Regions from separate parts of the Listeria sp. MAN/IMW/UF555 genome, predicted to be linked through region 1. Evidence: predicted binding sites of a transcription regulator. Region 1 holds the regulator's gene; the other holds the start of a gene.
What was found. Region 1 encodes NrdR, which represses ribonucleotide reductase genes. Its sites were predicted from a motif close to AACACNATATATNGTGTT; they were not measured.
Positions count from the first base shown of each region.

Region 2: nrdD (anaerobic ribonucleoside-triphosphate reductase) is a predicted target of NrdR. The motif match lies at 5,671-5,688, and genes of this name have one in related genera.

Region 1 covers NZ_JBZWZS010000001.1:129,257-140,157, reverse strand. Annotated here, with positions in the region: gene hemA (glutamyl-tRNA reductase) at 1-646, opposite strand, end outside; gene yihA (ribosome biogenesis GTP-binding protein YihA/YsxC) at 774-1,358, opposite strand; gene thrS (threonine--tRNA ligase) at 1,466-3,388, opposite strand; T-box leader at 3,458-3,688, opposite strand; gene dnaI (primosomal protein DnaI) at 3,739-4,662, opposite strand; gene AC4PG8_RS00635 (replication initiation and membrane attachment family protein) at 4,672-6,048, opposite strand; gene nrdR (transcriptional regulator NrdR) at 6,054-6,518, opposite strand; gene coaE (dephospho-CoA kinase) at 6,596-7,198, opposite strand; gene mutM (DNA-formamidopyrimidine glycosylase) at 7,215-8,036, opposite strand; gene polA (DNA polymerase I) at 8,060-10,687, opposite strand; gene icd (NADP-dependent isocitrate dehydrogenase) at 10,853-10,901, opposite strand, start outside.
Region 2 covers NZ_JBZWZS010000001.1:1,372,043-1,382,943, reverse strand. Annotated here, with positions in the region: gene AC4PG8_RS06905 (GNAT family N-acetyltransferase) at 56-559, shown strand; gene AC4PG8_RS06900 (Crp/Fnr family transcriptional regulator) at 594-1,259, opposite strand; gene AC4PG8_RS06895 (ComEC/Rec2 family competence protein) at 1,501-2,343, opposite strand; gene AC4PG8_RS06890 (Cof-type HAD-IIB family hydrolase) at 2,360-3,181, opposite strand; gene AC4PG8_RS06885 (Gfo/Idh/MocA family protein) at 3,298-4,269, shown strand; gene AC4PG8_RS06880 (ABC transporter ATP-binding protein) at 4,310-5,410, opposite strand; gene nrdD (anaerobic ribonucleoside-triphosphate reductase) at 5,701-7,851, shown strand; gene nrdG (anaerobic ribonucleoside-triphosphate reductase activating protein) at 7,844-8,395, shown strand; gene AC4PG8_RS06865 (ATP-binding cassette domain-containing protein) at 8,633-9,292, shown strand; gene AC4PG8_RS06860 (ABC transporter) at 9,297-10,079, shown strand; gene AC4PG8_RS06855 (Crp/Fnr family transcriptional regulator) at 10,144-10,815, opposite strand.

The sequences.
Region 1 (10,901 bases):
TTGTGCGATTGATGATAGTAATATCTGCAATGCCACTTCCAGCAAGATTTTGTAAAGCAAGTTCGCTCATTTCCCCTGCTCCAATAAGGACGATTTTTTTATTATCTAATGAACCATATAGTTTTTTGGCAACTTCTACAGCTGCATAACTGACCGAAACGGCATTTTCGTTAATTTTCGTATGATGATGCACTTTTTTTGCAAAAGTAACTACTTCCCGAAAAAGTTTATTTAAAAGCGTGCCTGTTGTTCCAGTCTGTTTCGCGATTTCGAATGCATGTTTTACTTGTCCGAGAATTTGCGTTTCTCCGAGTACAAGTGAATCGAGTCCCGCAGTTACTTTATATAAATGATTGACGGCCTCTGTTTCTTCATGAAAAAACAAATAAGGCTCGATTTTATCCATATCCATTTGAAACCAATTGGCCATAAAGCGTTTTAAGTAATATCTGCCTGTATGTATTTGATCGACAACTGCCACAATCTCCGTACGATTGCATGTCGAAATAATAACATTTTCGAGGATACTTTTTTCCTGCAGTAATGTTACTAAGGCCATTTCTTCTTCCGTTTCTTTAAAAACTAATTTTTCGCGGATGTCGATTGGTGCTGTGTGATGATTCAGCCCCATGGTGAGAATAAACATTCGATAATCCTCCTAAAATTAAATTGAACTCTAATACATTCTACCACTTTTCGATGTGTACACCAAATAGTCCGTTTATGTATTTAGACGGAAAAAAGAGCTGGATTTTTCATTCCAACTCTCTCTATTATTCCATTCCTTCTTTGATAAACTGCCATGCTTCGTCTTTTCCCATTTTTGTTTCAGAAGAAAATAAGACAAATTTGTCGTCAGGATCAAAATCTAGTGTTTCGCGAACAATTTTAGCATTTTTTTGCCATTTGCTGCGTGGTATTTTGTCGGCTTTTGTTGCTACGACGATGACAGGAATATCATAATACTTTAGAAATTCATACATCATTCGGTCGTCTTCTGTAGGTTTATGACGCAAATCTACAATTTGAATCACACCACGAAGTTGCTCACGAGAAGTAATATAAGTTTCAATCATCACGCCCCATTTTTCGCGTTCGGTTTTCGAAACTTTGGCAAAACCGTAGCCTGGTACATCGACAAAGAAAAGTGCTTCTTCAATTTTATAAAAATTTAGCGTTTGTGTTTTTCCTGGTTTTTGTGAAATTCTTGCCATACTTTTACGGCGAATCATCGTATTAATAAACGATGACTTTCCGACGTTGGATCGACCTGCAAGTGCATATTCTGGAAGGTCTGTTTCAGGGTATTGCTCTGGTCGAACAGCGCTTATTACTAGTTCTACATTATTTACATCCATAATTGTCCATCCTGTTCTATTCATTATCTTTTACTAGTATAACGGAAAAAGAGGAAAAAAGCACCATGAAAAAATACTGCCCCATTTGAGAGACAGTATTTTCGCGATTAATATTTGCTTACTTCAGCAACAACTTGTGCGATAAACGCATCTAAATCCATTGTTTCAGAGTCTTTAGAGCCGTAACGACGAACGTTAACAGAACCAGCTTCTACTTCTTGATCCCCAAGTACTAATGCGTATGGGATTTTCTTAGTTTGTGCTTCACGAATTTTATATCCTAGTTTTTCGTTACGGTCATCTACTTCCGCGCGAAGTCCAGCGCGTTGTAATTTATCTTGGACTCCTTTTGCATAATCTAAATGAGCGTCGGCATTAACTGGAATAAGTTCCATTTGTACTGGAGCTAACCAAGTTGGGAAAGCACCCTTATATTCTTCAATTAGGTAAGCAACAAAGCGTTCCATTGTCGATACAACACCACGGTGAATAACTACTGGGCGATGTTTTTCACCATCTTCGCCGATGTAAGTTAAATCAAAGCGTTCTGGAAGTAAGAAGTCAAGTTGTACAGTAGAAAGAGTTTCTTCTTTTCCTATAGCAGTTTTTACTTGAACATCTAATTTTGGACCATAAAACGCAGCTTCACCCTCTGCTTCAAAGTACTCCATATTCATTTCATCCATGGCTGATTTAAGCATTGCTTGGGCTTTTTCCCACATCGCATCATCGTCAAAATATTTTTCAGTATTTTTCGGATCGCGATAGCTTAAACGGAATGAGTAATCTTTAATATCGAAGTCTTTGTATACTTCTAAAATTAGTTCCACCACGCGTTTGAATTCATCTTTAATTTGATCTGGGCGAACAAATACATGTGCGTCGTTTAGAGTCATGCCACGAACACGTTGTAGTCCTGAAAGTGCTCCACTCATTTCATAGCGATGCATCATACCAAGTTCTGCAATACGGATTGGCAGTTCACGATAACTATGAATGTCATTTTTATAAATCATCATGTGATGTGGACAGTTCATTGGTCGTAACACAAGTTCTTCGTTATCCATTTTCATAGTTGGGAACATATCTTCATGGTAGTGATCCCAGTGACCACTTGTTTTGTAAAGTTCCACGTTTGCCATAATTGGAGTATAAACGTGATTGTAACCTAAGCGTTCTTCTTTATCCACGATGTAACGTTCAATAACGCGGCGGATAGTTGCACCTTTTGGTAACCAAAGAGGTAGTCCTTGACCGACTTCGATACTGTTCGCAAATAAATCTAATTCTTTCCCTAATTTACGATGGTCACGTTCTTTTGCTTCTTTTTGCATTTGGATAAATTCTTTTAAGCCATTTTTGTCAAAGAAAGCTGTGCCGTAAATACGTTGAAGCATTTTGTTGTTGCTGTCGCCGCGCCAGTATGCACCAGCCACGCTTAACAGTTTAAACACTTGAATTTTACCAGTAGAAGGAACATGGACACCGCGACAAAGGTCAAAAAACTCGCCTTGAGTATAAATTGTCACTGTTTCATCTTCAGGAATTGCTTCGATTAGTTCTAATTTATATTGATCGCCAATCGCTTCAAAACGTTTAATTGCTTCTTCACGAGAAACAACTTCGCGTTCGATTGGTACATTTTCACGAACGATTTTTTGCATTTCTTTTTCGATTTCAACTAAAGATTCATCACTAATAACAGCTTCTGTATCAATATCATAGTAGAAACCAGATTCAATCGCTGGACCAACCCCAAATTTCACATCTGGATAAAGTCGTTTTAGCGCTTGAGCCATTAGATGAGCAGTACTATGGCGCAAAATGCCAAGTGCATCTTCATGATCCGGAGTGACGATTTCAATTGCCCCATCTTCATGGATTGGAGTTACTAAGTCAAGTAATTCTCCGTTTAATTTACCTGCGAGTGCTTTCTTTTTTAGACCTGGGCTGATGGAAGCCGCGATGTCAGCTGTTGACACGCCTGGCTCAAATTCTTTTACAGCGCCGTCTGGAAATGTGATTTTCATACTAATCTCTCCTTTTCTTTTTTTAAATGTGGTTAGGAGGGCAAAATAAAAAACCCATCCCTCCTGTTGTCAAGGGACGAGTTTATGCTCGTGGTTCCACCCAAGATTCAGAAATAGCTAAAATCAACTACTTCACTCTTGTCGCCTGTAACGGAGCGATCCGTCTATTATTACTAGTAAAAAACGTTCCTAATAGAAGTTCCAAGGTGGTCCAAATTTAAGTTCCAATAGAAGGTTCCCAGCTAGCCCTTCCTCTCTATAATTTTCCGTTAAATTGGTTGTCCTTTTCATCACTTTGTTTTATATTACTTCACATTATAAGCCCGATGAGATATATTTGCAAGTACTTTTTAGAAGCGGCGATTTTTTCCTTCTAAGTTGACCTCTTTAGATAAATAACGCACCCGTTCCATGATTCGGCGAGCTTTTAGTTTTTCTTCCGTACCATTTTGAGCAAACATTAAATGATTCTCAAGTTGATCCATATTGTAATTAGACGAGAAGAATGTTGGTAATTCTTCTTGCATCCGGAATTGTAAAATCGCACCCAGCACTTCATCGCGTGTCCACGCTGTCATCGATTCTGCGCCAATATCATCAAGCATTAATACTTCAGTTTCTTTGGCAAACTGGATTTTTTCGCCAACAGTATTATCCGAAATAGACTGCTTCACTTCCCGCATAAATTCTGGTAAATAAACTAAAGTTGTTGAAATACCTTTTAAAGCTAACTCTTTTGCAAGTGCTCCAAGCAAGTAGGATTTTCCAGTCCCAAAACTTCCATGAATAAATAACCCCTTCACACGCTCACCATTTTGAGGTGGATAGTTATTTAAAAATTGATAAGCTTCAACAAGCGCCAGTTTACGCGATTCTTCATCGGTATAAAAGTCAGCTAAATTAGCATCCACCACTTGTTTTGGCATGTAAAGCGAACGAATTCTCCGCTCGACAGCACGACGTTTATCTTCTTCAATTTTTTCTTTTGTTGGATAATAGGTGACAGTAATGAATTCCCCGTTAAGGACAAGTTTTGGAGCATAACCAGGCATTAATGTCTCTTCTTGCTCTGTGAATTTTTTATGTTGCGTCATAAATTCGTACAAATTAGACAAGTTTTGATTAATTAATTGTTCCGTAATATCTTCTTTATTTTCCTTGAAAAAATCTTGAATTGGTTGATAATGGAGAACTTGTTGTTTTAAACCTTGGTATTCTTTTTCAAAATCTCGCCCTTCAAAAAGCTGTCCTAATGTTCTTTCGATGTTATCCATATTCTTCACCTACCTTTTATTTAGTCGTTCTTTAATTTCACGAACTTGTTCTTCAAGCGTTTGTTTTTCTTTATCTGTCATTTTGTTTTCTGCTGGAGCAACTTGTTCTTTATCAAACCAATCCGGTAAAATTTCTTTTCTAGTGGATTTTTGGTAATTTCGGTTGTAATTATTATTTTTCGGTGTGGCTGGTTCTTCTTGTAGTCGTTTATATTTTTCGTGCTCTTGCCACGCGAGATCCATAGCTTCTTTTGCCGTTTTTACATTTTTTCGTTTCCAGTGGGCCGCGATAGTCATCATGTAATTTTTAGAAAGCTTCCGGTCTAGGCGAAGTAAAACATATTCAATTAGCACATTCATCACGGGAACCGGTAGATTTTGTTGATTCATGACTTCTTCTACGACGCGTAAATCGGTTTCTGCCGGGATCGCCCCATCTGAAATATCCACTAATAATTGGAATGGCGTGATGCTCTCTAAATATACTTGAAGGGCTTCTTCATCATTTAAAGCTTCTTCTGGTTCTTTAGTTACAGGTGTTTCCTGCTTCATTTGTAATTTTGGTGGAGCGCCATTTTCAATCGTATAGCCTTCGCGCACGATTTTTCGTAAATAAACGATGTCGATTTCGCCATTTGCATCAAGCGCACGATACAAATAACTCGGCATATCTTTTTCAGAAACTTGATAAATCCCGTGTAATTTTAAAATCGTTTGGCGCACTTCTTTTGTTATTTTTTCCCTGGCAATCATACCTGGTGAAAGTAAACTTAAGAATAAATTAAAGTCAAAACTCGCGTCATCAAATTCGATTTCTTTTGGCACAATTTTATCCACTAAAACCTGATTAGATTCTGATGGAACTGCACTACTGCCGCCTTTAAAGGGTTCAAAAACATCTTGGAACGAACGAGTAATTTCGCTGTATGTATCTGTGTCAAAAGTTTCATCTGCAAAAAAACGACGCAAACGCTGAAACTGCGCATTGCCAATTTTACTATATAAATAAATATTTAAAAGACCATCTGAAAAAAACTTTTCGGGTGATAACGGTGGTAAAATTTCGTAAATATAAAAGCGTTGGTCATTTTCTGTTTTTACATAACTTTTTAAAAGACCTAAGCCTTCTAGTTTCAATCGCGCCTCGAATAACGCTTTCAAACTAATATCAAGCATATTTAAAAGTTGGACGTGCGAATGCGCTTCTGACCACAGTCTGTTTTCTTCCACTTCTGTGAACAGGGTTTGGTATAAAGCAAGACATTCTGCCCCCATTAACGGTTGATACAACATCGTAATTATTTTTCTATCGGCACCTGTCAAAATCCCACTTGCCTTCACTTGATAGCTATCTACCGCCTGAAGCTCCATCCAAAATTCCGTCAATTTACTCACCTATCTTTATTTTTTTCCATCAAATCTTTTAGTTCTTCTACAAACACACTAATATCTTTAAATTGGCGATAAACCGATGCAAAGCGTACGTATGCAACTTCATCAAGACTCGCTAATTTATTCATTACTTTTTCACCGATTAAATCAGAAGCGATTTCGCTGTCACCAATGTTTCTTAGTTCGCGCTCTACTTCATTCACGATTTCTTCAATTTGTTCCGCACTAACTGGGCGTTTCTCACAAGCTCTTATTAAACCGCGTCTTACTTTTTCACGAGCAAATTCTTCTCTTGCCCCGTCTTTTTTCACAACTATTAAAGGACTCTCTTCTACCTTTTCAAAAGTAGTAAAACGGAATCCGCATTTTTCACATTCACGCCTTCTTCGGATGGAGTTACCATCGTCTGCCGGTCTTGAGTCTACAACACGCGTGCCATTATATTTACAAGTAGGACATCTCACAAAAAATCACTCCTATCTCTAGCATTCTTTATCTGTTTATTTGTATGCCTCATTATACCATGTGAAAGTAAGGGTGGCTATTTGTTATTAACAAAACGCTCGATAAATGTAAGGACTTGCTTTTGTGTTTTTTCAAGTGACTCATTATTATCTATCACAAAATCGGCTTTTTTCGCCTTTTCATCAATTCCCATTTGGCTATTAATTCTTGCTAATGCCTCTTCTTTAGTTAGGTTATTTCGTTCCATTAAACGCTTTAACTCTGTTTCCGGTGTCGTCCAAACCACGATAATTTGATCCACTAAAGATTCTAAATGACTTTCAAAAAGTAGCGGAATATCAAAAAATACAACTTTTTCTCCTGCTTCAAAAAAGCGTTCTCTTTCATTCAACATATAGTCTTTCACGCGAGGATGGGTAATTTCATTTAATTTTTCCCGTTTTTCTTTATCACGAAAAATAATTTCTCCTAGTTTAGCCCGGTTTAAAGTACCGTCTTCAAGTAAAATGTCTTTTCCAAAGTATGCAACAATTTCCGCTAGGCCATCTGTTCCTTTTTCAACTACTTTTCTAGCTGCAACATCAGCATCAACTAGCGGAATTCCAGCTTGCTGAATCAGGTTACTCACAGTTGACTTTCCTGTTGCCACACTTCCTGTTAATCCAATTGTTTTACCCATGATTTCAGCTCGCTTTCTATTTTTGACAGTGCGGGCAAAAATGCGTCCCGCGTCCATTTAGTTTAATTTTTTCAATGGGTGTCCCGCAAATAACGCACGGTTCCCCAGTTTTTCCGTACACTTTTAATTTATCTTGATATTGTCCTAGTTTACCTTGTGAATTCACGTAAGTTCTAACAGTGGAACCACCAAGGGCAACTGCTTCAGTCATGATACTTTTTGTCGCTTCAAATATGCGATTAATTTCTTTATCAGATAGCGAGTTGGCGGCTCTCTCTGGATGCACTTTTGCTTCAAAACAAATTTCATCCGCATAAATATTCCCAACACCAGCAACTAATTTTTGATCAAGTAAGGCTGTTTTGATAGCTCTACTCGTTTTTTTCACACCAGTTGCAAAATCAGCTAATGTAAATGCAGGGGTTAAAGGTTCTGGACCTAGTTTTTTTATCGATTTTGTTTCTGACTCGCCGTATTTATTCGTCACTTCCATTGTCCCAAACTTCCGCACATCTAAAAAGCGCAATTCAGTATGATCTTCAAAATGAAAAATGATATGCGTGTGCTTAGTAACTTCCTCGTTCTCATCCATTAAACGGAATTTACCTTCCATACGCAAATGGGATAAAATCGTACAATTTGTTAAGTCAAATAGTAAAAATTTACCGCGACGACGCACTGCTTCTATTTCTTGCCCGACAAGCATATGGACAAACTCGTCGGGTGGTGTTGCTACTATCATTTTGGGAACGCGGACAATCACTTGATCTATTTTTTTACCTGGGACTAATTCTTGTAATGTTGCGCGGACATTTTCTACTTCCGGCATTTCTGGCATATATAAACTCCCCGTTTCTCTATTTATTTCGCATCATACCAAGTGTCGCCAAATGCGCTATCAACTTTAAGTGGCACAGAAAGTTCTACCGCATTTTCCATTACATCAGGTACAATCTCTTCTAATTTTGCAATTTCTGCTTCAGGTGCTTCAAAGATAAGCTCATCGTGCACTTGAAGTAATAATTTTGCTTCTAAATTCTCAGATTTTAAGCGTTCGCTCATGAGAATCATTGCTTTTTTTATAATATCCGCGGCACTACCTTGAATAGGTGTATTCATTGCCGTTCTTTCTGCAAATCCTCTTACATTGAAATTGCGGCTGACGATTTCCGGAATATACCGACGACGATGTAAAATAGTTTCTACGTAGCCTTTTTCTTTCGCAAAACGAACAATATCTTGCATATATTCTTTTACAGCTGGATAACTCACAAAATAACGATCAATAAAGTCTTTTGCTTCTTTTCTCGTGATACCAAGGTTTTGAGAGAGCCCATAATCACTAATTCCGTATACAATTCCAAAGTTTACTGCTTTGGCTTGACGACGCATTAAAGAATCAACTTCATCTTGTTCTACATGGAAAACATCCATCGCTGTTTTTGTATGAATATCATAGTCGTGTTTAAACGCATAAATTAAATTCTCGTCTTCAGAAATATGCGCTAAAACACGCAATTCTACTTGGGAGTAATCGGCGGAAAACATTTTCCAACCAGGTTTACTTGGTACGAAAACTTGTCTGATTTTCCGGCCTTCTTCTAGGCGAATCGGGATGTTTTGTAAGTTCGGATCTACAGAGCTTAAACGACCCGTTTGCGTTAACGTTTGGTTGAAACGCGTGTGTACTTTATGCGTTTCTTTGTCAGTTACTTTAAGCAAGCCTTCAATGTAGGTAGATTGAATTTTACCAAGTTGACGATATAATAAAATTTCATCAATAATCGCATGTTTTCCTGATAAGCTCTCTAGTACATCCGCTGCGGTTGAATAACCAGTTTTGGTTTTTTTCACTGGAGGAAGTTCTAGTTTTTCAAATAAAATGACACCTAATTGTTTTGGTGAATTGATGTTAAATTCTTCGCCAGCGAGTGAATGAATCGATTCTTCTAATGTTTTCAATCTACCAGCTAATTCTACTTTCATATTTTCTAAGCGTTTAGTATCTACGCTAACTCCTTGCATTTCCATTTGAGCCAAGACAAATGTCAGTGGTAACTCTAAATCTTCCATCAAAGCTAATTGCTCATTTTCCTCTAAATCATCTACTAGTCTTTTCTCTAATTCAGCAATTGCTACTGCTTTTCTGGCTAAGTGGGCAGCAACAATGTCCTCTTCCGGCGTGCTTCGTTTAGCGCCTTTTCCATAAATTGCTTCGTCTGTTTCTACTTCTGTATAATCATGTCTCACAGCAACACTTGTAAAGTCATCAATGGAATCTGATGGATTTAGTAAATAAGAAGCTAACATAATATCAAAAGTGACACCTTTTATAGCAAAACCAATTCGGTTCATCGCTACCATTGTTTTTTTCGCATCATAAACGACTTTTGTTTCGTCACTTTCCACCCAATTACGGAAAACCGCACTTTTTTCTGCAGTTTCCTTCGTAAAGAAGTATGTCCCTTGGCTAGAATGAACGGTTAATCCAATAAAGTTTGCGGTATGATAATTATCATTTTCCAGTTCCACATAAAGCGCGGTTTTCCCGCCAAAGTGTTGTTCTTTTAATTCGGTTACTATTTCAAAAGATAGTTCTTTTAATTCTTTTGCTTCTTCCGCTGTATCTCCTTCGATGTTTTTCAAAAGTGTTGTGAAGTTCATTTCTTTTAATAGTGGGATGACTTTTTCTGTTTGATAGCCATCATATTTCGTACTTTCGACTGTACATTCAATTGGTGAATCTACATTGATTGTCGCAAGTTCTTTACTTAAAATAGCTAATTCTTTATTTTCTAGTACTTTTTCTTTTAATTTTTTACCTGAAATTTCTTCAGCATGTTCAAGGACACTTTCAACTGTACCGCCAAATTCATGCAAAAGTTTCAAGGCTGTTTTTTCACCTACGCCAGGAATGCCGGGAATATTATCAGATGAATCTCCCATTAAACCTTTCATATCAATGATTTGCGATGGTGTTAAGTCATATTTTTCTTTTAAGGTTTCTGGAGTGTTTGTTTCCATATCAGCTATACCTTTTTTAGTAATATAAACAGTGGTTTTCCGAGAAGCAAGTTGAGTTAAATCGCGGTCTCCTGTTATAATAGCGACTTCCATTCCGTCTGCTTCTGCTTTTTTCGTTAACGTCCCGATAATATCATCGGCCTCGTAGTTAGCAAGTTCATATTGCGGGATATCGTAAGCTGTTAAGAGCTCTCGGATAAATGGAAATTGCTCGGATAATTCACTTGGCGTTTTTTGGCGACCACCTTTATATCCTTTAAATGTAGTATGGCGGAAGGTTGTTTTTCCTGCATCAAAAGCAACGAGCACATGGCTAGGCTTTTCTTTTTCAAGTACGTTCATCAGCATCATTGCAAATCCGTACACCGCATTTGTATATACACCTTTATCATTATTTAAGAGCGGCAACGCATAAAACGCGCGGTTCGCAATACTATTTCCATCAATTAATACTAATTTATTCACAGGGATATCCTCCTCGATATTATCATTCACTTGTGTCTATTTTACCATAGGAACATAAAAACAAACCACTTATCCGAATGGGATTAAATGGTTTGTTTAAAATACGTACATTTCCTTTATAAAAAGATATTACAAACTAGTTTTATCGTTTAAAATTGACTTATTTTAGAAGTTTTTGATTAACTCGTCCGCAAATTCCGAACATTTAACTTCT
Region 2 (10,901 bases), 1.2 Mb from region 1:
AGGGAATTTATGGCATGATTGACATGGAAACTTGATAAAAGAAAAGAGTGAAATAATGAAACGTAATTATCATGTGAAATTTTTAAATGAAAAAGATGTAGAACTTGCAGAGGCAGTTTGCGCGGCATCAGAAGATTATTATTTAATTGAACAAAATAAACCCGCATCAAAAAGCGATGCATTAAAAATTATCACAGAAATTCCAGACGGGAAAACGAGATTCGATAAATTTATACTGGCGGTATTGGATGAAAATGAAAAACCAATCGGCTTAGTAGATATTGTTTCTGATTATCCGAGAAAAGGTCGCTGGTTTATTGGCCTATTATTATTAACACCAGACGCTCGTGGCAATGGCCTTGGAAAAGTACTTCACCAAACTATTAAAGAATGGGCAAATGATGGTGGAGCCGATTCCTTAGCACTTGGAGTTCTAGCTGAAAATGAAAAAGGACGCGGTTTTTTCGAGCATCTCGGTTATTCGAAACAAGAAACGAAACAAGCGACATATGGTGGAAAAGAGCAAGAAGTTGATATTTACACTATTGATATTAAATAAAAAAGGATGCAGCGTATATGCTGCATCCTTTTCCTTATCTTATAGCATCATTATTTCTTTCTAGAAGTGCTTTCATATTAACATGCCATTGTAGTTTTACTTTTGAAATAATACCAGCTTCTTTTAATTCTTTTAATTGAGAATAGAAAAATGCTTTTGAAAGCGTACAGTAGTTTTTAATAACGGTTGTGCTGACTGCTTTAGGGATTATCGCTACGCCGTCTTCAGGTTGTATATCCAGGATTTTAATAAGCATTTCAAAAACAAAAGCTAATTGGTCTTTTTTATCACGATATTGTAGAAGTGATTTGTAATAGCCGTGTTTAGCAATAGATCGCATAATTGTATACTGGAAGCCAAAGTTTTCAGGGAATAGGGAAAGAGAATACTCAATGTCTTTTTTCTTGTAGATGATGATTTCGCATTCTGTTAAAGTTTGGTACGTCAAAACAAGAGGTCTATTTTGAAAAATGGTGTAGTAACCCATGAAAAAATTAGAAGTAAATATAGAATAAATTTTATCATTGTCAAAATCGATATATCCTGCTAATATACCGGATTTTAATAAATAAACGCAGTCTTTATTTTCGAGAACTAAATCATTTAGTACCGTGTGTTCTGGTATAGTAATGCTGTTGGATTTTAAATTGTACTGTTCCATCATTGTAACAAATTCTTTGTGATTAAATGGATAGGCCATCTTTTATTTCGTCTCCTTCAGGTTCAGTTGTATGTACACAAGTATATTGTATCATCGTACAAGTGAATAAAGGTACTAAAAAAAGACCCTTTAAATAGCTTGTCTTATGCAATTACCCGTTTGTGAGAAAAGTAATCGTAATATTTTTGCCACATTTGTGAGGTAAAACGTCTAAAAAAATAAATAACAGCAAAGAGCTAGGAATAACAGCAGTTGTGCATTCCTAGCTCTTTTAAATAATTTATTTTCCTATTGTATAATTAGCGCCATTACCAGTAACAACGATGGTTTTGTTGCGGTCTGTCCGGTAAACTTTTGCTTTTGCTTTGGTTAATGTGGTAACCGTTTGCGAGGTAGGGTGGCCGTAGCCGTTTTTACCAACGCTTATTATCGCATATTTTGGTTTTACAACATTGACGAAAGCTTTACTAGTAGCTGTTTTTGAGCCTTGAGTGCTTACTTTTAACACGTCAGCTCGTAAAGTTTTCTTCGCTTTTATCATATCTGTTTCTGCTTTTGTTTGAGCATCTCCAGTGAGAAGAAAGGTATTTTTTTTATAAGTTAGGTGAAGGACGGCGCTCCAATTATTGCGATCTGTTTTTCCGTATGTTTTTACAGGACCTACAAATTGTGCGTTTACACCTTTAATTGGTAATTTCACACCAGCTTTTGCCGTTTTGATTGGTAGTTTCTTCTTTTTGGCTGTATTGACAAAATCTTTGTAAGCAGCTGTTGTGTTTGTGGAGTTTGGCGCATAGAGGCTCTTGACTTTAATGCTATTCATCACTTCGGGCAGACCGCCAATATTATCTGCATCGGGGTGAGAAGCAACCATGACTTCAATATCTTTTACTTTTAATTTCTTCAAATAGTTAACTACAATTTTCCCTTTTCCTTTGTTGCCGGCATCGATTAAAATATCTTCGCCACTAGGAGCCTTGATGTAAATGGCATCCCCTTGACCAACATCAATGAAATGCACTTTTATCGTTGGTGTTGCGGCTTCGGCTTGAATGGAGCTTGGTACCGAAATCCCAGCTACTAAAGCTAACACTAGAAACAACTTTAAAATCCCTTTTTTCATCCCTTTTCCTCTTTTCCTATGAAATGAATTCTTTTAGAAATTTGTAAACCCCATCTGCTTCATTCGTGTCTGTAAGTTGATTTGCTGCTGCTTTGACATTATCGCTTGCGTTAGCCATTGCAACACCAGTTCCTGCATATTGTAGCATGCCAATATCATTTTCACCATCACCAAATGTGATAATTCTTTCTCTAGGAATACCGTAATATTTTCCAAGCGCTTCCACAGCAGTTTTTTTGTCAGAATTAGCAGGGAGAATCTCTAAATTATTATGGTGAGAGGAAAGTACGCGAATTCCATTTGCTTGATTTAACGCTTGACGCACATCGGCTAGTCGAGACGTATCGTCCTCTGAAACTACGATGGCGTTTAAAAATTGATTCATGTTTTCATCAAAAACATGCGAATCATTAATAGAAACGAGTGAAAAACTATTATGTCCAGTATCGAGTCGGCTTTTATCAGCAAGCTCTCGGAAAAACTCAGGTGGTTCTTTTGTGTAGAATAATGTATTTGTAGAGAAGAAAAATAGTGGTAAATCAAAATCGCGCATAATATCATATGTTTCACGAATGGCTTTTTCTTCTAAAGTAGTTTTAAGAAACTCTTCGTCACGAATGGCTGCGTAAGAACCATTGGATGCAATAACATGACCAGACTTACTAACTTGAAAACCTACTTCACGGGCGGAACGATACATCCGTCCAGTAGAAATTGAAAAAATATGACCGTCATTTTCTAAAGTTTGGATTAAATCACGTGTTTTTTCAGAAACAGTCTGATCTTGGCGCAGTAGTGTACCATCAATATCCGAACAAATTAAATATTTATTAGTCAAATAAAATCATCCTTTTTAGTTAATAACATAAGTATACCATGTGCGAATCGGAATAGTTATATATGATACAATAGTTTTTGACAAGTTCGAAAATAAATATTTGGGGGAATTCCACGATGAAAAAGCTTAACTGGGCAATTCTTGGACCAGGTTCGATTGCGCACCAATTTGCGGAAGGAATGCAAGGGTTAAATCGCGAAATCTATGCAGTAGGAGCAAGAAGTATAGAGAAGGGACAAGTTTTTGCAAATCAATACGGGATTGAAAATGTATACAATGATTTTGATGCGATGCTTGCTGATCCTATGATTGATGTAGTGTATATTGCTACACCTCATTCTAACCACTACGAATTTATTATGAAAAGTTTACATAATGGGAAGCATGTTTTGGCAGAAAAAGCGATTACTGTGAGCAGTGCGGAATTGAATGAAATAAATGCATTAGCTAAGGAAAAAGGGCTAATTGTTAAGGAAGCCATGACGATTTTCCACATGCCACTTTATAAGAAATTACGGGAAATAGTTGATTCAGGCGTAATTGGTAAACTTAAAATTATCCAAGTAGCTTTCGGCAGTGCTAAGGAAAAGGATCCGAAAAATCGTTTCTACAATATGGATTTAGCTGGTGGGGCATTACTTGATATTGGTACATATGCATTGAGTTTCGCGCGTTACTTTTTAAGCGCGGCACCTGATGAAGTATTAACGACGATGAAGAAATTCGAGACGGGCGTAGACGAACAATCAGGTATTTTACTGAAGAACAAAGAAGAAGAGTTGGCCGTAGTGTCGCTTTCTTTCCGAGCTAAAGTACCAAAACGCGGTGTTATAGCCTGTGAAGAAGGATTTATCACTGTAGATGAGTATCCGCGGGCAGACCGAGCAACGGTTACTTACACTGCGACAGGAAAAGTAGAAGAAATCGAAGCGGGTGAAACTGATAAAGCTTTAGAATATGAAATTACAGCAATGGAAGAAAGTATTGCAACTGGAGAAAATACAACCTATCAATTAACGAATGATGTTATCGCGATTATGACGGATGTTAGGTCGCAGTGGGGAATTAAATTTCCTTTTGAAAAATAAGAAAACCCCCGCCACATGTGGCGGGGGTTTTTTAAGTATATTAATCAGTTAAGTTATCTTCTGTTTCTGGGTCAAAGAAGTGAGATTTAGACATTTCAAATGCTAAAGTTAATACTTCATTTGGTTGGTGTTCAGAGCGAGCATCAACACGAGCTACGAATTCGTGTGTACCAACGCGGCTATGAAGCATGAATTCAGCACCAGTAAGCTCGGCAACAATAGTAGTCGCTTTGAAAGTGTAACCTGGGTTTGCTTCAATAACGATTGGTTCATCATGAATATCTTCTGGACGAATACCGAAAACGATTTCTTTACCGTCAAATCCTCTGTCTTTAAGAAGTTTAAGTTTACCTTCTGGAACAGCGATAGTGAAATCATCACCGATAAAGTTAGAACCTTCTAAACGACCTTTGAAGAAGTTCATTGCTGGGCTACCAATAAAGCCGGCTACGAACATATTCACTGGGTGATCGTAAACTTGTTTTGGTGAACCAACTTGTTGGATAACACCGTCTTTCATGATAACGATACGAGTTGCCATTGTCATTGCTTCTGTTTGGTCATGGGTAACGTAAATCATGGTAGTATCTAATTGTTGGTGAAGTTTTGTGATTTCCGCACGCATTTGCACACGTAATTTCGCATCCAAGTTGGAAAGTGGTTCATCCATTAGGAAGACTTTTGCATCACGAACGATTGCACGACCTAGAGCAACACGTTGACGTTGACCACCGGAAAGCGCACTTGGTTTACGTTTTAAGTATTCAGTTAAGCCAAGAATATTTGCTGCATGCTCAACACGTTTTTTAATTTCGTCTTTTGGCATTTTACGAAGTTTTAAACCGAATGCCATATTATCATATACAGTCATATGTGGATATAATGCGTAGTTTTGGAATACCATTGCGATGTCACGGTCTTTTGGCGCAACATTGTTCATTACTTTACCATCAATAGATAATTCGCCTTTTGAAATTTCTTCTAATCCAGCAATCATACGTAAAGTTGTAGATTTACCACAACCAGATGGTCCTACAAAAACGATGAACTCTTTGTCATCGATCTCTAAATTAAAGTCAGATACCGCAGTTACTTTGTTATCGTATATTTTATAAATATGTTCTAATGATAATTGTGCCAACTTACTTCGCCTCTTTCTATTTTTTAACTTGTGTTTATTGTATATGAAAACGCTTTACAAAAACTATGGCAATTTGCACAAAGAAAAAATTCATCTGTTGGGCAACTTGCATAAGTAGCAAAAAAATATAAAGAAGTAAAGTGACAAAAGACCTTTTATGTGAAATATTTTTCATGGCTTTTAATTCTTTAGTCCCAATTCAAAAAAATCCCCAGATATCATTACAAAAAAACTTTATCTTGTGTTATATTATTATAGCAGACACAATATATAGTTAGTGGGGGATTATCATGTACGTGGAACAACTTAATGAACAAATGGTGATAAAAAGGGATGGCCGCAAAGCAAACTTTGATTTAATTAAAATTCGTAATGCCGTTGAAGCATCCATGAAAGCAATTGAATTAGAGGACGAAACTTTTTTAGAAGAGATTTTGCTTGAGGTTGTAAGTGAATTACCTAACAAGACAGATATGACCATCGATGAAATCCAGCAATGCGTCGAAAATACTTTAATGAAATCGACGTATCCTGATGTAGCGAGGGCTTACATAGAGTATCGTCACGACCGGGATCACGAGCGCGAAAACATCACAGATATGCACAAAAGCGTCGAAAAATTACTACAAAAAGACAAAACAGTAGTGAACGAAAATGCAAATAAAGATGCGACTGTTTTCAATACACAACGCGATTTGACAGCAGGAGCCGTAGCAAAAAGCTATGCCTTAAAATACATGCTACCAAAACACGTATCGAACGCTCATTTAAAAGGGGAAATCCATTTTCACGATTTAGACTACAGTCCATACCATGCGATGACAAACTGTTGTTTAATCGACATCGAAGGAATGTTATCAAAAGGATTTACGATTGGTAATGCCAACGTAGAAAGCCCGAAATCAATCCAAACAGCTACAGCACAAATTGCTCAAATCATCGCAAACGTAGCAAGTTCACAGTACGGCGGCTGCTCAGTTGACCGAATTGATGAAGTTTTATCCGTTTACGCGCGCTTAAACTTTGAAAAACACAAAAAAGATGCGGCTGAATGGGTCGTTCCAGAAAAACAAGAAGGTTACGCAGCGGAAAAAACACGCAAAGATATTTACGATGCAATGCAAAGCTTAGAATATGAAATCAATACATTATATACAAGTAACGGCCAAACTCCATTCGTCACACTAGGCTTTGGGCTTGGGGAAGATTGGTTTGCCCGTGAAATTCAAAAAGCAATCTTAAAAGTTCGTATTGGCGGGGTTGGTAAAGATAAACATACTGCCATTTTCCCAAAATTAGTATTTTCGATTCGTCGTGGAACTAATTTAAATGCGGAAGATCCGAACTATGACATCAAGCAATTAGCGCTGGAGTGTTCCTCAAAACGGATGTATCCAGATGTACTTAACTACGATTCACTCGTTCGTTTAACAGGCGATTTCAAAGTACCAATGGGTTGCCGTTCATTTTTACCAGCTTGGAAGAACGAAAACGGGGAACATGTTAACGCGGGACGAAACAATCTTGGGGTTGTAACGCTTAATATTCCGCGAATCGCCATTCAAAGTGGCGGAGACAAAGAACGTTTCTGGGAAATTTTCCACGAACGTATGAAAACCGTCAAAGATGCGCTACTTTTCCGTTTAAATCGTGTTCGTCAAGCTCGTCCAGAAAACGCGCCAATTCTTTATAAATATGGAGCTTTTGGCAAACGACTACAAGACGGTGAAAATGTAGATCAACTGTTCAATAAAGAACGCTCTACGATTTCGATCGGCTATATCGGTCTTTATGAAGCTGCAACTGTATTTTATGGCGGCGAATGGGAAGGCGACAAAGAAGCAAAAAACTTCACGCTCGACATTGTGAAAGAACTAAAAGCCTATGCTGATAATTGGAAAGATGAATATGGCTACTGGTTTAGCGTATATTCTACTCCAAGTGAAAGCTTAACGGACCGTTTCAACCGTTTAGACAAAGAAAAATATGGCGTAATTAAAGACATTACAGATAAAGACTATTATCAAAACTCTTTCCATTACGATGTTCGTAAAAAAATCACACCATTTGAAAAAATCGATTTTGAAAAAGATTATCCAGAATTTTGCTCTGGCGGATTCATTCATTATTGTGAGTATCCAAAAATGGTTCACAATACGAAAGCACTTGAGGCTGTATGGGATTACTCCTATGATCGTGTAGCTTACCTTGGTACAAATACACCAATTGATAAATGTTACGAATGTGATTTTGAAGGTGAATTTGTTCCTACAGAAGAAGGCTTTAAATGCCCAAGCTGTGGAAACACTGATCCTGAAAAAGCAGATGTTGTAAAACGTACTTGTGGTTATTTAGGTAATCCGATGAAACGTCCAATGGTTCATGGACGCCACGTAGAAATTAGCAATCGTGTGAAACATATGGAGAACTTAGGTGAATAATCCAAAACCGTGCGAATGGAAGTCGAATGAATTATCCAGAGGGTATATCGCCGACTATAAAGCATTCAACTTTGTCGACGGGGAGGGCGTCCGGTGCAGTTTATATGTATCTGGATGTCCTTTCCACTGCGAAGGCTGCTACAACAAGGCCGCGCAATCATTTAAATACGGCAAACCTTACACAAAAGAATTAGAAGACGATATTCTAAAAGACATCGGACATGAGAGCGTTCAAGGTCTGACGTTGCTTGGCGGGGAACCATTTTTAAATACCGCCACATGTCTATCTGTCGTGAAACGAATCCGCGCGACATATGGGAAAACGAAAGACATTTGGTCATGGACAGGCTACACTTGGGATGAAATGATGCAAGAAACAACTGACAAACTCGAACTTTTATCCTTAATAGATGTCCTTGTAGATGGCCGCTTTGAACAAAAGCTATTCGATCCAAACTTAGCATTCCGCGGTTCCAGCAACCAACGAATTATTGACGTACAAAAATCACTTGCTGCTGATGAAGTAGTGTTATATGAATTGTGAAAGGAGCCCTCTATCACGGAGGGCTTTTTTAATAAATGTGAACACTTATTTAGGCATAAAATACGCTAAAAAAGCTAGCAATTGACTAATTTTTAACGCAAAGGTTCACAAAAAGCTCACAAAATGAAAACGCATTGATGATATAATGAAAGAAATCGGGTGAATAGTTCGAAAAATTCGAAAACGGTATTGAATAGGCTTAGTTAACATTATTTCTAGAATGGAGAGAATAATATTTTGGAAGATATTAGTTTGAACATACATAACCTACAAAAGAAATACGATGATAAGACTATAATAAATAATTTGAGTATTACAATTAATTTTAATCATAAAATAACTTTAATAACAGGAATGAATGGTTCGGGGAAATCAACATTAGCAAAAATAATAGCGGGAATTATTTTACCTGACGAAGGAACGTTACAGATTTCAAACCATACCAATTTTTCAAAATGGACAAAGAGAACTACGTACTATTTATCAAGTGCAGAACGAGGCATGTTTTATAAATTGAACGGCAGACAAAATATTGAATATTTAACATCATTAAAAGGTACAAATAAAAACGATGTGTTAAAAAAACTATCTAATTACTGTGTGAAATTAAATTGCAAAGATATTTTAGAAATGTCAGCAGAAAAGCTATCTACAGGCCAAAAAAAGAAAGTATTTATCTTGTCTGCGTTATGTTCGAACTGTCAGCTATTATTATTGGATGAACCTACAAACGGGTTGGATGATGAGAGTTTTTATGCATTTATTGAAATTCTGGCTAAATTAAGGCTAGAAAAAAAGATAGTATTAATTTCTCATGATAAAAGATTTTTAGATATGCCGAATATAGAGAGAATAATTTTTGAAAAAAACGGTGAGATTTATTGGGAAGGATGTTAGTATAATGGATTATTTTGGGGCTTGTATAGGAACACTTAAAGCAAATATTCTTATTCTTTTTAAGTACAAGAAAAACCTTGTTTCGGAATTAATAATGTTTACTGGTGTATATCTGGCAATATTAATGTTAAATGATAGCAGTTCAGTAACTAAGTTTTATGGTGCTTCTGCAATTCAGGGGCCTATTCTTTTATTAATTGGATATATGTTTTGGGCATTTTCTGATATGGCATTATCGAGTACGGCCAACTGGATTAGTACGGATGCCAAGATGGGACTGCTGGAACCCAAAGTCCAAAGTATATTACCTTATCCTGTACAATCATTTTTGTTACTTTTAATCAGTATTTTAGAAACGATTATCATTCTTGTGGTAGTTGTCCTTATTTCCATTTTCGCTGACAAAATTAGTTGGTCGCAAGTTCCATTCATTTTTTTATCCGTCATCATCCTTTTGCCGTCTGTTATAGGAATGTTTGGAATGGGTCTGGTATTCGGCGGTTATGCGGTTAAAGAGAAGAGTTTAGGGAATTTCGTAAACTTGTTTGCTGGCGCCTTAATCATTTTTTCCAATACATTTATCGTGGGTCTACCAAAAATCATTTATATCATACCATTTACTTCGGGCGTGGATTTTACGAGCAATCTGTATGTTTCTGGCAAAGCCGATTTAGGTCTCCTAAGCATAAATTTATTTATTAATACAATTTGGCTTATTGTAGGACTGATATTCTTTAATTATTCGTTAAAAAAAGAAAGAACTGTTGGTAGTTTTGATACTTTTTAAAAGATAAATGATCGTTGTTTGTGAGTTTATAAGAAAAACTCCATCTATAACGCAGATGGAGTTTTTATACATCAATTTCTCTTGCTTTTAAATAATCATATACCTCTTTATTCTTAAGAACCCATTCTCTATCGTTTTTCCATATTTTTCCCTGGTCTTTTAAACGCGCTAATTGTTTGTAAAAACTGCTTTTTGAAAGATTACTGTAAGCGGCTATAACACTAGTGCGCATTTCTTTTGGTAAAATGACACTGTCTTTTTCATATGGAGTGCCGTGAAGTTTTCCGATGTTGATAAAAGAAAGCTCTAACTTATCGGAGGAACTCGTTTCGGATGAAAGGCTTTTGAAGAAAGCATGGCGAGCCAAGTCACGCATAATGAAAAATTGAAAACCAAAGTTCTCAGGAAACATTGAGAGAAAATACTCTAAATCTTTAAACGTGTATTTATAAACCGTACAAGTCGATATCGTTTTAAATAAAAAGTCATCTACATTTCCTTGGAATAGACTATAGTAATTGACGAAGGAGCCTTTTCCAAGAATCGTGTAAATACTGTTTGATTCTGGGTTCATAGAAATGGAAACAAATCCGTCGATAATTAAATAGACATGACTATTTCTTTGATCGGCTGTATTAACTAATTCAGTATTTTTTGGAACTTTTAATTTTTCGTAGTTGATGTTACCTTCGTGAGATAACCGAATGAATTCTTTGTGGTTAAATAGTGCATCCATTGTTAGCAGCTCCTTTACTCTTTCGTTAACTATAATACATAATAACAAAATTAACAAAATTTAATCCACATAAATGATACCAAATT